3 regions of the Geobacillus sp. CCR genome follow, and region 3 is predicted to be linked to each of the others. Evidence: riboswitches for the same ligand, from Rfam matches in the RefSeq annotation. Region 3 holds a riboswitch; each other region holds the start of a gene.

The links. Region 3 has a riboswitch for S-adenosylmethionine ahead of ACVBDQ_RS09280 (methionine ABC transporter ATP-binding protein). Riboswitches for the same ligand answer to the same signal wherever they lie in the genome.
Region 1: it holds a riboswitch for S-adenosylmethionine, as region 3 does, so the genes downstream of both, ACVBDQ_RS09955 (bifunctional homocysteine S-methyltransferase/methylenetetrahydrofolate reductase) here and ACVBDQ_RS09280 (methionine ABC transporter ATP-binding protein) in region 3, are expected to answer to the same signal.
Region 2: it holds a riboswitch for S-adenosylmethionine, as region 3 does, so the genes downstream of both, mtnK (S-methyl-5-thioribose kinase) here and ACVBDQ_RS09280 (methionine ABC transporter ATP-binding protein) in region 3, are expected to answer to the same signal.

Annotation. Positions count from the first base shown of each region.
Region 1 covers NZ_JBREBQ010000016.1:33,947-39,064, reverse strand. The annotation lists gene ACVBDQ_RS09975 (stage II sporulation protein M) at 1-60, opposite strand, end outside; gene ACVBDQ_RS09970 (hypothetical protein) at 74-1,462, opposite strand; gene ACVBDQ_RS09965 (uberolysin/carnocyclin family circular bacteriocin) at 1,761-1,991, opposite strand; gene ACVBDQ_RS09960 (hypothetical protein) at 2,055-2,225, opposite strand; SAM riboswitch class I at 2,538-2,640, shown strand; gene ACVBDQ_RS09955 (bifunctional homocysteine S-methyltransferase/methylenetetrahydrofolate reductase) at 2,712-4,559, shown strand; gene metH (methionine synthase) at 4,552-5,118, shown strand, end outside.
Region 2 covers NZ_JBREBQ010000052.1:7,961-13,078, reverse strand. The annotation lists gene ACVBDQ_RS16600 (sugar ABC transporter ATP-binding protein) at 1-486, opposite strand, end outside; gene ACVBDQ_RS16595 (sugar ABC transporter substrate-binding protein) at 483-1,646, opposite strand; gene mtnA (S-methyl-5-thioribose-1-phosphate isomerase) at 1,633-2,700, opposite strand; gene mtnK (S-methyl-5-thioribose kinase) at 2,784-3,974, opposite strand; SAM riboswitch class I at 4,115-4,283, opposite strand; gene ACVBDQ_RS16580 (carbon-nitrogen family hydrolase) at 4,378-5,118, opposite strand, start outside.
Region 3 covers NZ_JBREBQ010000014.1:69,994-75,111, reverse strand. The annotation lists gene gcvH (glycine cleavage system protein GcvH) at 1-207, shown strand, start outside; gene ACVBDQ_RS09300 (YusG family protein) at 283-519, shown strand; gene ACVBDQ_RS09295 (toprim domain-containing protein) at 618-977, shown strand; gene ACVBDQ_RS09290 (thioredoxin family protein) at 974-1,291, shown strand; gene ACVBDQ_RS09285 (hypothetical protein) at 1,438-1,785, shown strand; SAM riboswitch class I at 1,859-1,968, shown strand; gene ACVBDQ_RS09280 (methionine ABC transporter ATP-binding protein) at 2,056-3,084, shown strand; gene ACVBDQ_RS09275 (methionine ABC transporter permease) at 3,074-3,742, shown strand; gene ACVBDQ_RS09270 (MetQ/NlpA family ABC transporter substrate-binding protein) at 3,758-4,609, shown strand; gene ACVBDQ_RS09265 (hypothetical protein) at 4,737-4,928, opposite strand.

The DNA.
Region 1 (5,118 bases), on a different contig from region 3:
GTACACACCTAACGACAATAACATATACGGCAAATGAGTGTGAATCGCTCGTCTGATCACCGCAAATGCCTCCTCACGTGCGCCGAGCATATTGAGAACTATTCCATAATACAAGGTACAGCATCAAGACAAACAAAACGCTGTAACATGCCCAACTCCAACCTTTCAAGAGCATAAAAAAGGCAGAAAGAAGCGATGAAAAAACGGTTATGTAAATCAATAAGCGATGAAACGAATGATTTCCAGCCGCAATCACCATATACCCCGCATAATCACGTGGAGATGTCAATGCCGCCTGCTCGCCGCTAGCTAAAACGAGACAGAACACTTCATAATCGGTGCGCAAAATCCGTTTGACAACAAGCGAATAGGCGGGCATCATCACCACAGCTCCCATTGCTGCCCAAAGCCCTCCACTCATCCCCAATAATCCTATGTATTCGAGAAGCAGCAATCCTACTGCCGTCATGCATGGGTAGACGCCTAATCGCTCAAGCAGCGTCCATTTCGCTTCGATTAACGGTACAAGAGGAGGTGGAGAAAGAAGACGAAACACAGTGAGACGCTCCATCTCGCTTTCAAACTGAAAAATGTCGCGAAAGACGTCGGTAATGGCTCGCAACGTGCCTGTCATGACCATATACATTTCAAACATAAACAAAAACAAAATGATCAACCCATTATGAACGATCGGCAACAGCGCCAAATTCGCTCCCGCAACCAGAAACCATTCCCCCGGCAAAAATAGCGACCAAGGCGGTTTCGTCAACTCACGGGCTTGGCGTGTTAACAGACAAAGATCTTTATATAAAATTGCATTATTCGTGCTGCGAATTTTTAACGACTCTATGACACGTTGATGCCATGAATATAGCATGTACGCTGCCTTGTCAGAATGAGACGCACGAGTGAAAGAAAAACAAATCAAAGCCAACAGAGCGAATCCAGCACCGATGAATGATAAAGCTGTACTTGAAAATGACCACCCTTCCCCCCAACTTGTCATGCATTCATAAAACAGCTGTTGCCAATGAGCAACATAACCATCCATATACACAAGATAAGAGAGCGACAACCCATACATTCGAACCGCTTGGCGGGACAATTGCAGCAACGGCACAATCGCCGCAAGCACGACATAACCAATCGCGAATGATGCCATTCGAAAGAAAAAGGCAGAAAATGCGCCCATCGCTCTAAAAGTTGAGCCACGCACTATATGCGATGTCACATAAAGAAGCAACAACATCGTATGTCCAAACCATACTAATGATGCGCCTGTGATCCCGAACATCACCATCAACCCAATTGAAGGAGGCAACCAAATCGGCAATAGCCGCAAAAGCGACACAGCATAGTGGATTTTGAGCAATCGCCGCCATACCTCGTCATCCCGCACCCCAGACAGACGCACATAATGATAATGGTATTGACGTTGCAATGCCTCTTTGGACTCAAGCAAAACTCCTATTAAAGGACTGACAGACATAAAAAAGAGAAACGCCATAATCGCAGAAGGACGAAACATGATAAATGATCGAGTGCAAATGATCACAACCAATATCCCCGAAACAAGCCATTTCGCCGCTTCCACCAAGAACATGGTCATCTTCGGAGAAAAAGGCGATTTTTTCTGCAATGGGGCCAAACTACTTCGTTGTCGTTGTTGATATAACAGCCATACGAGTTTCACTTCTCTTCCCCCACATTGATTTACTCATTAGGAACGGCAGGGAGTTTTTCCCCTGCCGTTTTGCCTTTTACCATGCAATCGCTGCCGCTTTTCCTCGTTCCGCCACTATTTTTTTCACCGTCGCGACAAAAGCTGACCACCCAATTTCCAAAATGGCGTCGACTCCACCTGACAAAATAGCGGTGATCCCAAGAATAATAGAAATGAGAGTGGAGCCGGTCAACACAATCGAAACAACCGTCGTCGCGATTGACTGTGACACGCCGAGCGTCCCGGCAACAAGCGCCAGCAAACTCATAACCTATCACCTCCTTCCAGTAAATGATAATCGATCAAAACTTTTTTCAAAAACATTCTGTGTCTATCTCATCCTTCGCACTAAACGAGAATAAACCCCGCCGTAAAGCAGCACCAATACAATAAATCCTATTTTGATGGGCATGCTGGCCGCTTTTAGGCGAAAAGCAACTCCAATCAACACAACAAGCGGCAGGCTAATCAGAATAAAATACGGCCACGACCATTGTTTCACCCACTTCACTCCTGTCTGCGATGCGGTTTCTAGTAAATTCCTTGTTAATATCATCCATTTTAATCATACACCTTGACTCTAAAAAAAAAAAAGAGAAATCGTTCGACAATTTTGTCTTTTTTTTACATATTTCGACATATTTCATGCTATTGAAATGAAACAGAGATGCTTTTAAGAGCTTGGTACAAGGTAAGCGTTGATCCAAGAAATTCTTTTTGAAATTTCCTCGCTTCACCGTATTGAATAATTTCGAAAAATACATTAAATTATATAGTAATCATCAAAACGTCACCGCACAATTGCATACCGGCATTCTTATCAAGAGAGGGGGAGGGACTGGCCCGGTGAACCCTCAGCAACCTGGCCCGCGGCCAAGGTGCTAAATCCAGACAGGCGGAAGCCTGGAAGATAAGAAGAAGCGAATGAAAAGTCTTCTTCTTATAGAAGGCTTTTTTCTTTTACTACGGAGAAACGGGGGAATCGAACGTGGGATTGCTGGATGAGTTGAAAGAGCGCATTCTCATCGCCGACGGGGCGATGGGAACGCTTTTATATTCGCACGGCATTGACCGTTGTTTTGAAGAATTGAATCTATCCAATCCAGATGAAATCGTCCATATTCATGAAGCGTATATCGCCGCGGGCGCCGACGTCATTCAGACGAATACATACGGCGCCAACTATGTGAAACTCGCCCGCTACGGCCTTGAAGATGAGGTGCCGGCCATCAACCGCGCGGCGGTGCGGCTCGCCAGGCAAGCGGCGAACGGGCGGGCGTACGTGCTCGGGACGATCGGGGGGCTGCGCACGTTAAACAAAAGCGTCGTCACGCTCGAAGAAGTGAAACGGACGTTTCGCGAGCAGCTGTTTGTCCTGCTGGCTGAAGGGGTTGATGGCGTGCTGCTCGAGACGTATTACGATTTGGAAGAGTTGGAGACGGTGCTTGCCATCGCCCGCAAAGAAACGGATTTGCCGATCATCGCCCATGTGTCGCTCCATGAAGTCGGCGTCTTGCAAGATGGCACGCCGCTCGCGGACGCCCTTGCTCGCCTAGAGGCGCTCGGGGCCGATGTCGTCGGACTGAACTGTCGTCTCGGTCCATATCATATGCTTCGGTCGCTCGAGGAAGTGCCGCTGCCGAAGCAGGCGTTTTTGTCGGCGTATCCGAACGCCAGCCTCCCGGATTACCGCGATGGCCGGCTTGTCTATGAGACGAACGCTGAATATTTCGAGGAAACAGCCAAAGCGTTCCGCGATCAAGGGGTGCGCTTGATCGGCGGGTGCTGCGGCACGACGCCGAAACATATTGAGGCAATGGCAAAGGCGCTCGCCGACCGGACGCCGGTGACGGAAAAAACGGTGAAACGGCGCGCGGCATCTGTATCAGTGCAAGCGGATCGGCCCGCCCCATCTCCCCTTCCCGAGCTCGCCCGCACGCGCCGCTCGGTCATTGTGGAGCTGGATCCGCCGAAAAAATTGGGGATTGACAAGTTTCTTGCTGGGGCGAAAGCGCTCCATGACGCTGGCATCGACGCGCTGACGTTGGCCGACAACTCGCTTGCTACGCCGCGCATCAGCAACGCCGCCGTCGCCACGATCGTGAAAGAGCGGCTCGGCGTCCGCCCGCTCGTGCATATTACGTGCCGCGACCGCAACTTGATCGGCCTGCAGTCGCATTTGATGGGGTTGCATACGCTCGGCATCACCGACGTGCTCGCTATTACCGGCGACCCGTCGAAAATCGGCGATTTCCCGGGAGCGACGTCCGTGTATGATGTGTCGTCATTCGATCTCATCCGCCTAATCAGCCAATTCAACGAGGGATTATCGTACTCGGGCAAACCGCTCGGGCAAAAAACGAACTTCTCGATCGGTGCGGCCTTCAATCCGAACGTCCGCCATTTGGATAAAGCGGTCGAGCGAATGGAGAAAAAAATTCAATGCGGCGCCCACTATTTCTTGACCCAGCCGGTTTACTCGGAAGAAAAAATCGTGCAAATATACGAAACAACGAAACATCTCGCCACGCCGATCTACATCGGCATTATGCCGCTGGTAAGCGTGCGCAACGCCGAGTTTTTGCACCATGAAGTGCCGGGGATCACCCTGTCGGACGAGATTCGCGCCCGCATGGCCGCCTGCGGCAGCGACCCAGTAGAAGCGGCGCGCGAAGGAATTGCCATCGCCAAATCGCTCATTGACGCGGCGTTTGATTTGTTTAACGGCATTTATTTGATCACGCCGTTTTTGCGCTATGACATGACGGTCGAGCTCGTCCGCTACATCCATGAAAAAGAAGCGGCCGCCAAAGAAAGGAAGGTTGTTCATGGCTAACATCACCTTAGAACAGCAGCTGCAGCGAAAAATTCTCGTCATTGACGGCGCGATGGGGACGATGATCCAAAGCGCCAACCTATCGGCCGCCGACTTTGGCGGCGAGGGGTATGAAGGGTGCAACGAATATTTGACCCTCACCGCCCCGCATGTCATCCGCCGCATTCATGAAGCGTACCTAGAAGCCGGTGCTGATATCATTGAAACGAACACGTTCGGAGCGACACGCATCGTGCTTGACGAATATGGCCTCGGTCATTTGGCGCTTGAGCTGAACATCGAAGCGGCCAAACTCGCCAAACAAACGGCTGAGTCGTTCTCCACCCCGGACTGGCCGCGCTTTGTCGCTGGTTCGATGGGGCCGACGACGAAAACGTTGTCGGTGACAGGCGGCGCAACGTTTGAAGAACTCGTCGCCGCCTACGAAGAACAAGCGCGCGGACTGCTCTTAGGAGGCGTCGACCTTCTCCTACTCGAGACGTGCCAAGATACGCTGAATGTCAAAGCCGGTTTTCTCGGCATTTCGAAGGCGTTTGAAGCGGTCAGCCGCCGCGTGCCG
Region 2 (5,118 bases), on a different contig from region 3:
CGCGTTGGATGACAGCACTTTGGCGAGCACAATCAGCTGCTTTTCATGGAGCGAGCAGTCGCGAACCAATTTCGTCGGCGGCAACGACAGGCCGACGCGGCGAAGCAGGGCGGCGGCCCGCTCTTTTTCTTGACGCAGCGAGCGAATCGGCCGTTGCTTCACATGGACGAACTCGTCCGCCGCTACATTTTCGTAAATCGGCAAGCCGGGAAAGAGCGCTGTGTCAACTTCTTGAACGACGAGGCCGATGCCGGCTTGTTTTGCTTCGCGCGGCGATGAAAACGTGTATATCGTACCGTCGATCGTGATCGTACCAGCGTCAGGCGGAATGGCGCCGGCCAAAATGTTCATGAGCGTGCTTTTGCCGGCGCCGTTCATGCCTAAAAGGGCGTGGACTTCGCCAGGACGAACGTCGAAGTCCACGCCGTCGAGCACGCGCACGGCGCCAAACGATTTTTCCATGCCCCGCATTGACAACCCGTTCATTTTTTGTTCACCTGGGCTTCCAACGTTTTCATCCACGGCGAGATGGCGACATTGGATTGCCCCCAGCCCGGGATGTATTGCGAAAGCTCATTCATCGACACTTGTTTGTCCGGAAGATCGGACCGTTTCACTAAATGCGGCTCAAGCGAGTAAATGTTCGGCGTTTTTTCTCCAGCGATTTTTTGATACGCGAACCGCACTTGGACGCGGCCGACTTCGGCTGGGTCGGTCGCCGTTGTCGCCACCCATGGGCTGTTTGGTTTTTGGATCATTTGCAAGTCTTCATCGCTCAAATCGATGCCATACACTTTAATTTCCGTGCGCCCAGCTTGCTCGATGGCGCGCGTCGCCCCTTTGGCGAACTCGTCCCAAGTTGCGAAGACAGCGTCAATGTCGCCTTTGTTCGGGTATTTTTTCAAAATCGCTTCCATTTGCGTTTGTGTGTCCAAAGCTGTGTTGGCGCTCGCCGTGCCAAACTTGGCAATTTCTTTAATGTTCGGATAGCGTTTTTTGAACGCGTCATAAATGACATGGCGGCGTTCCATCGGGGTAAAGCCGCCGACCCAAATCGTGACGATGTTGCCTTCCCCGTTTAAGTCTTCTGCGAGCGTTTTTAATGTTTTCCAGGCGAGGCTGTAGTCGTCTTGGTCGATGACGGTGACGCCGGGAATGTTCAAATCGTTGTCAAACGCCACAACTGGAATGCCTTTGGCGACGGCTTTTTTCACCGGGCCTTCGAGCGCATCGGCGCGGCCGTGGTCAAGCAAAATGGCGTCCACATTTTGTGTAATGGCCGTCTCAACGTACGATGCCATTTTGGTTAAATCGTTGTCGGCGTTGTAAATTTGCACCTCGCCGCCGAATTTTTGCACTTGTTCTTTGACGCCGGCGATGTATTGCGATGAGAACGTGCCGATGGACAGTTGCATAATGGCGGCGATCTTCACCGGTTTTTTCAGCTTCTCCGGGATGGCCGCCTGTTCGCTGCTCGATGCGGTTTGGCTGTTGGATGAGACGGTGTCGCCTTGGATGGCCGTTTGCTTCGTTTCGTTGGCCGGCTTAGAGCTCACGGCGTCTTGCTCGTTCGTGCAGCCGGCCAAGACGGAGAACACGGCAAAGAAAAGAAGAGAAAGGAACGATAAGGCCTTAAATCGTTTCATGCTGCTCCTCCTTTGTGAATAATGATGGCAGCGTTGCGTTGTAATTGCCGCGAATGATGCCTTTTTCGGTAATGATCGCGGTAATGAGTTCGTTTGGCGTTACGTCAAACGCCGGATTGTATACGTTGACGCCTTCCGGGGCGATGCGCACGCCGGCGATGTGGGTCACTTCATCCGGATGGCGCTCTTCGATCGGGATGTCCGCACCTGTTTTCGTCGTCAAATCGATCGTGGACAACGGCGCAGCGACGTAAAACGGAATGTCAAACGACTTCGCGAGCAAGGCCAGGCCGAACGTGCCGATTTTGTTCGCCGTATCGCCGTTTTGCGCGATCCGGTCGGCGCCGACGATGATGGCGCCAATGCCTTTCGCCTTGATCGCTTGCGCTGCCATGTTGTCGGTGATGAGCGTCACATCAACGCCCGCTTGCATCAGTTCCCAAGCGGTCAGGCGCGCCCCTTGCAACACCGGCCGCGTCTCGAGAGCGTAAACGGATAGTTCAATTCCTTTTTCTTTCGCCAAATAAAACGGGGCGAGCGCCGTTCCGTAGCGGGCGGTGGCGATCGAGCCGGCGTTGCAAATCGTCATCACCCGCTCGCCGGGCCTGAAGAGCGACAAGGCATGCTCGCCAATGCGGCGGCACACATCCTCGTCTTCTACTTGAATGCGAATCGCTTCGTGGACGAGCGTCGTTTTGGCCTCGTTGACGGAAAGGGCGTCGGCCGCAGCGGTGACGAGCCGATCGAGCGCCCAAAACAAGTTGACGGCAGTCGGCCGGGCACTGGCTAGGTAGTCACGATCTCGTTTCAAGCGACGGCGGAATTCATCGAGCGATTCGGTGTCGTAGCGTAAAGCGGCAAGCGCCAGGCCATAGGCGGCGGTGATGCCGATCGCCGGCGCGCCGCGCACTTTCAGCGTGGCAATCGCCTCATAGACGTCTTCCAGAGTGTGCAAGTCGATATATTCGATGATGGATGGAAGCTTTTGCTGGTTTAAAATCGTCACATGCGTCTCGCGCCATTCAACGGAGCGTGGGATGGCAAAGGTGCTCATCGCCATCTTCCTTTCTCTTTTTTTTTGGTTTGTCCGGGTCAGCGCCGCGCAGCTTGCGTCGAGACCCGGACGATTGTATGGCATTATTGTTCCGTTTCGGCAAACAGGCGGCGGAAGTCTTCCGTTCCGGTGAACACGCGGCGCTCAATGATCAAGCGGCGGCCGAGACGGAGGGCATGCCGTTTGGCAACAAGCCGTTCATCTTTGTGCTCGATGCCGTCAAGGTCCGCCACATGGGCGAGGCCGATCGTCCGGCGGATGACTTCGCAGCCGGCAAAGCCGACGGCGTCGATGAACGCGTGCCGGAGCACGTCCTCGAGCAAGCCCGGCGTCGCGGCGTACGTTTCCACGCTCTCGGTGCGCCAAAGGTTTGAGAACACGGACGCAAAGACGTCCCATGTCCGGTCGATGTGGTCAAAGAGCGGTTGGCGCTCTAATTCAGAGCGGGACAACGCATTTAACAGCAAATTGGCGAAAAATTGGCCAAGGTCAAACCCGATCGGACCGTAAAAGGCGAATTCTGGGTCGATCACTTTCGTTTCGTCGGCGCTTACGAAAATGCTGCCGGTATGCAAATCGCCATGCAAGAGCACATCGGCTTCGGTTAAAAACTTGCGCTTCAGCTTTGCTGCTTCCAGGTGGAGGCGGTCATCGCGCCAAAGAGCTTCAACGTCTGGGCGCAATTCGTCTTCAAAGTTGTTCGTTTCATGGTCAAAAAACGGGTCGGTGAAGACGAGGTCTTCGGTAATTTTGCACAGTTCCGGATTGACGAAGCTTTGCGCCAATTTCTTTTTCTCTTGCTGGTTCATGCCGAAGTCAGACGTATAAAACGCCGTTTTGGCAACAAACTCGCCGATATGCTGGGACAAAAGCGGATACGTTTTCCCTTCGATCAGCCCTTTGCGGGCGATTTGCAAACGGGATAAGTCTTCCATCACCGTAATGGCGAGCGATTCGTCAGAATAGTAGACTTTCGGCACGTATTGCGGCACGTAGCTCGCAAACGTGCGCAGCGCGTTGCTTTCAATGACAGCGCGCTTTAACGTGAGCGGCCAGCTTTCGCCGACCACTTTGGCGTACGGCAACGCTTGTTTGATGATGACGCCTTGTTTCGTTTCTTGATCGACGATATGAAAAACAAGGTTCAAGTTCCCGTCGCCGATCTCGCGGCAGGCAAGCGGCGCTCCGTCGCGGAATAGGCCGAGGCGGACAGCGAGAGATACCGCCTTCGGTTCGGTCAGCGGTTCGTAAACCGATGTTTGAACAGTGGTCATTTCCTTGTTCCCCCTTTTTTCATTTCGCTCGTTTTCAAATGCCGGTTCTGACGCGGCGCTGAAATCTCGGCGTTTCCGGCAAATGAAAAAGCCTCTTTCGCATACGGAAAGAGGCTTGAAGATTCATTCGTTCTTCGCGCCTCTTATCTTTCAGAAAGACATCGGTCTTTCTGTTGGACTTAGCACCGTGCCCTGCGGAAGCATGACGCTTCCGGCGCCGCCCTTGGCGTGCGCCCTATCTCACGATAGTATTACGGTCGGTTGCTGGGCTTCATTGGGCCAATTCCCTCAGCCAACTCTTGATAAGAGTACCGATTTCTCGTATTCAGTTTTTGCAATTTTCACGATGTTGTCAATCGTTTGGTTGTTTGATTCGAATGATACATGGTCGATCAATCGATTGTCAATACGTTTTGAAAAAATTTTTTGCCGCTTCGTAGTCGTGCGGCCGGCGGTCGGCAAACACCGGGATGCGCGCGCGGACGTCCGCAACGAGTGCGGGATCGATGTCGGCCGAGAGAATGCCCGGCTTCTCGTCCGCCTCGGCGATCACTTCGCCCCATGGGTCGATGACGAGCGAATGGCCGGCAAAGACGTTGTTCGGGTCGCGGCCAGCCCGGTTGCAGGCGACGACGTAGCATTGGTTTTCAATCGCCCGCGCCATCAAGAGCGTCCGCCAATGGTGCAGGCGGGGAAGCGGCCATTCGGCGACGACAAACAGCACTTCCGCCCCAGCCAAAGCATGGGCGCGAATCCACTCCGGAAAGCGGATGTCATAGCAAATGACCCCGGCGCATGCAAGCCCGTCGAGCGAAAACAAGCCTAAGCTGCTTCCCGGCTGCAAATACAAATGTTCATCCATTAATTGGAACAGATGGAGTTTGCTGTATTCGCCGACGATTTGGCCATGGCGGTCGGCCACGATCATCGTGTTTGTCACGCCGGCGGCTGTTTTTTTGGCGACCGAACCAGCGACGAAATGGACGCCGTACGTTTGCGCCAATCGGGAAGCGAGCGCCTTCGCCCGTTCGGCGCCTTCGTCGGCAATTTCATCCAGGCGCGTCAAATCGTAGCCGGTCGTCCATAACTCTGGCAGCACGATGATGTCAGCGCCGTCTTTGGCAGCGGATTCCACGGCCTGTTC
Region 3 (5,118 bases):
GAATCGGTGAAAACGGTCTCGGAATTGTATGCGCCGATCAGCGGCACGGTCGTTGAAGTGAATGAGGCGTTAAATGACCATCCGGAGTACGTGAACGAATCGCCGTATGACAAAGCGTGGATGATCGTCGTCAAACCGAATGATTTGAGCGAAATCGACAATTTGTTGACGGCGGAACAATACGAGGCGATGATCAACGAAGGATAAACGTTCCTGCAATCTTCGCTTCGATTCGGGCACTCTATACATACCGGAATTTGATTGAAAAAAGGGGTGCTCGCGATGGCGCTGCAAACGACGCGCATAGATGTCACGGACCGGATCATCGGCAAACTGAACGGCCGCTCGCTGGAGTTGTACGAGGAAGGAGAGCTCATCGGGCGCCTTCCGCTTCCGGCGGCCGTCCCGTTGAAAAAGGGGTATACCGAACAAAACGGAAGAATTTACAAACAGGTGACCGCTACCGTTGAGCCGGACCAAAAATATGTCGATTGCGACGGGGAAGCGGGCTGGTGTTGAAAGGCAACGGTGGATGGCCGTTGCTTTTCATTTTCAACATTTGGCCGGCGCAAGACATACAATAATAGTATCCTCATTTGAAGTTAGGTGGGTCGGACATGCGACGCGTGGAAAAAGTGATCATCGTCGAAGGGCGATCAGACAAGCAAAAAGTGGCGGCGGTGCTGAACGAACCAGTCGTCATCGTCTGCACAAACGGCACGATCAGTGATGCGCGCCTTGAGGAGCTGGCCGATGAGCTGGAAGGATGCGATGTATACGTCTTGGCCGATGCCGATGAGGCGGGAGAAAAATTGCGCCGGCAGTTTCGCCGCATGTTTCCAGAGGCGGAGCATCTTTACATTGACCGGGCGTATCGCGAAGTGGCGGCCGCTCCGCCTTGGCACTTGGCGCAAGTGCTGTTGCGCGCTCGTTTCGACGTCCGCATCGAATCGCTCATGAGGGGAAGAGGCGAGTGAAAGCGATCGACCGAAACGATGTCATGCGAGTGGTGGAAGTCGAGCCGCTTCTGGCCCTTTACTTGTATACCCCGCTGTGCGGCACGTGCCAGCTGGCGCGGCGGATGCTCACGGTGGTGGAGCAGTTGTTTCCGGCGCTGCCGTTTTACGAAACGGACATCAACTATATCCCTGAGCAGGCCGTTGCGTGGAAAATTGAAAGCGTTCCTTGCCTGCTTCTTTTTAGGGACGGAACGGTCGCAGGCAAGTGGTATGCCTTTCATTCCGTTCCGTATTTGTACGAAGTGATTCAAGCCTGCTTGCCGTCCCGATGATTCGCCTTTTTTTGACGCTGTTTGACACATTTCTTGGGAAATGACAAAAACGGCGCTCGTTCGTCAACGGGTTGTCGAGATTTTTGTAAAGGATTTCTCCTCTTCAGGTGGAAGTGAAAAAAATAAAAATGGGGGAGGGGATATCCATGGAAATGCGTGAATTAGTTGGGCAGTTCGTGGAACGGATGCAAGTGTTGCGCCATTTGGTGCCGATTTTGCCGGATGAGCAGCTGTATGTTCGGTTTGAAAGCGATGACGAAACCGCCTTGCTGTTGATCGGCAAGGAATCAGCCGCTAGAGGGATGGAAAACGATGAACGGAAAACATTGACGGTGCGCGGTTCCAAAGAGGCGCTCGCGTCCCTGCTGAACGGCGAACTGAAGCTGCAGCAGCTCGTCCGGTTGCGTGAAGTGCACGTGTCAGGAAGCTTCCGCCAGCTTTTGCTTCTTGAATCGCTCCTCCATTTGGCCAAGCCTTATCGGGACGTCGGATAAAAAAGATGTTGACACGCTTCGACAGACAATGATACAATCACATTCGTAGTCAATTGAATAGGCGATTGTTGCGCTCTTATCAAGAGAGGTGGAGGGATGTGCCCAATGAAGCCCGGCAACCGTCAGCGCATGTGCTGAAATGGTGCCAATTCACACAAAGCGGCCTGCTTTGAGAGATAAGAGACGGAATGGTGCACAATACCTTTCTGTTCTCTGCGGGCAGAAAGGTTTTCTTTTTGCGCTCTGCCGCTTGGGGAGGAAGGTGAAACGATGATTACACTCGAACAAGTGACGAAAATCTATCAAGCGGCCAACGGTTCGGTCACGGCAGTCGACAATGTGTCGCTTGAGATTCGCGAAGGGGAAATTTTCGGCATTATCGGCTACAGCGGCGCTGGGAAAAGCACGCTCATCCGCTTGCTCAATGGGCTCGAGAAGCCGACGAGCGGCCGGGTGGTCGTCGCCGGGCGCGATATGACGCGCGTGAAAGGGCGGGAGCTGCGCAAGGCGCGCCAAGAAATCGGGATGATTTTCCAGCATTTCAACTTGCTTTGGTCTCGCACAGTCAGGGAAAACATTGCCTTTCCGCTTGAAATTGCCGGCGTCCCGAAAGAGGAGCGGAACAAGCGGGTGGATGAATTGATCGAGCTTGTCGGCCTTTCCGGGCGCGAGGATGCCTACCCGTCGCAGCTGAGCGGCGGGCAAAAGCAGCGGGTCGGCATCGCCCGGGCGCTCGCCAACAACCCGAAAGTCTTGCTGTGCGACGAGGCGACATCGGCGTTGGACCCGCAGACGACCGATGCGATTTTGGACTTGCTCGTTGACATCAACAAGCGTCTCGGGCTGACGATTGTGCTGATCACCCATGAAATGCACGTCATCCGCAAAATTTGCGACCGCGTTGCGGTGATGGAAAGCGGCCGAATCGTCGAGCAAGGCGAAGTGTTGCATGTGTTCCGCAACCCGCAGCAGCCGATTACGAAACGGTTCGTCAAGCAGCTGATCGAGCCCGAGGAGACGGAAGAGGCGATTTCCCATTTGTTTGGCCAATACCCGAGCGGGCTGATCGCGCAGCTGACGTTCGTCGGCGCGGCAGCCGGAAAGCCGCTCATCAGCCAGGTCGTGCGGCAATTTGCCGTCGATGTCAACATTTTGCAAGGGAAAATTTCGCAAACCCATCAAGGCGCCTATGGGGTGCTGTTTGTGCACCTCGACGGGGCGAGGGATGAAATCGACCGGGCGCTTGACTATATTCAACGCCAGCAGGTGGCGGTGGAGGTGATTCACGATGCTCGCTAACCTCCTGCCGAACGTGCAATGGGAGACGGTGTGGGCGGCGACGGTCGAGACGCTGTATATGACGGGAGTGGCGGTGGCGGCCACTTTCGTCCTCGGAATCGTTCTTGGCTTGCTTCTATTTTTGACAGCGAAGGGCAACCTATGGGAAAACCGGTTTGTCAATACCGTGGTTGCGGCGTTTGTGAACATTTTCCGCTCTATTCCGTTTATTATTTTGATCATTTTGCTCATTCCGTTTACAACATGGCTCGTCGGGACGATGCTTGGCGCCAATGCGGCGCTGCCGGCTTTGGTCATTGGGGCCGCGCCGTTTTACGCCCGCATGGTCGAAATCGCTCTTCGCGAAATTGATAAAGGCGTCATCGAAGCAGCCCAAGCGATGGGCGCCTCAACGTGGACGATCATTTGGAAAGTGCTGCTGCCGGAGTCATTGCCGGCGCTTGTCTCCGGCATTACGGTGACGGCGGTGTCGCTCGTCAGCTATACAGCGATGGCTGGAGCCATCGGCGCCGGCGGGCTTGGGAACTTGGCGTATTTGGAAGGGTTCCAGCGCAACCATAACGATGTGACATTTGTCGCAACCGTATTGGTGTTGGTCATTGTATTTATCATTCAGCTGATCGGTGACTTTGTCACTTCGAAAATCGATAAACGATAAAGGGGGAAACAACTGATGAAGAAATGGTTGGGTGTGTTGCTCGCCGCCATTCTCGTGCTCGCTTTGGCGGCATGCGGCGGCAACAATAACGACAGCGCGGAAGGCGGCAAAGACGGCAAATTGGTGAAGTTGAAAGTCGGTGCGTCGAACGTGCCGCATGCGGAAATTTTGGAAAAAGCGAAACCGATTTTGAAGAAAAAAGGCATCGACTTGGAGATCATTACGTTCCAAGATTACATCTTGCCGAACAAAGCGCTGGCTGAGAAGCAAATCGACGCAAACTATTTCCAACACATTCCGTATTTGGAATCGCAAAAGAAAGAGTACGGCTATGATTTCGTCAACGCCGGCGGCATTCATATCGAGCCGATCGGCTTATACTCGAAAAAATACAAAAGCATTGAAGAACTGCCGGACGGCGCGACGATCATCATGAGCAACTCGGTCGCCGACCATGGCCGCATTTTATCGATGCTGCAAGAAAAAGGGCTCATTAAATTGAAACCGGGCGTCGATAAAACGAAAGCGACAGTCAATGACATCATCGAAAATCCAAAGCATTTAAAATTTAAGGCCGATGTCGACGCCGGGCTTCTGCCGCAAATTTACAAAAACGGCGAAGGCGATGCGGTGCTGATCAACGCCAACTATGCGCTTGACGCCGGTTTGGACCCGGCGAAAGACCCGATCGCCGTTGAGTCGCCGAAAAACAATCCGTATGTGAACATTATTGCGGTGCGCAAAGGCGATGAAAACCGGAAAGAAATCAAAACGCTTGTCGAAGTGCTGCAATCGAAAGAAATCCAAGATTTCATTAAAGAAAAATACCACGGCGCCGTCATTCCAGCGGCGGAAAACAATCAATAACGGGAGCGTTTCGCTTCCGTTTCTTTTTTGTCCCCAAAAAGCCGCTCCCCTTAAACGAAAAGAAAGCAGCAAAGGTTAAAACGATTCTGAATCCGAGGGCGCCGCGGCCGACCTGTTTCTCCGCTCTTCATCGGCCGTTCAAACGCGCCAGTACGGCGGCGAGCATAACGATGATGACGCAGTTTTGCAGGACGATCACAGCCGTTAAGCTGAAGGCGCCGTCTCCCTGTTCACCGAGGGTGTTGCCGATGATGATCCACGTCAAAAACGAAGCGAAAGCGGCTGTTAAGGCAAAGACAACCCAACGAATCAATCGCATTTCCCCCTTTTGTATTGATGATGGAAGTTGAACAGAACAGGCGGTTTTCATCATGACGTTCCATCTATGATCGCGAAACGGTGGTGTTTCCACACCCTTTCAATACCATTCGTTGTTTAATTTCGTTTTCCTTCATCCTATTTCGCGCAGGAGACTCCCACTTCAACGACCAAAGGGAGTAAGTGGGAGA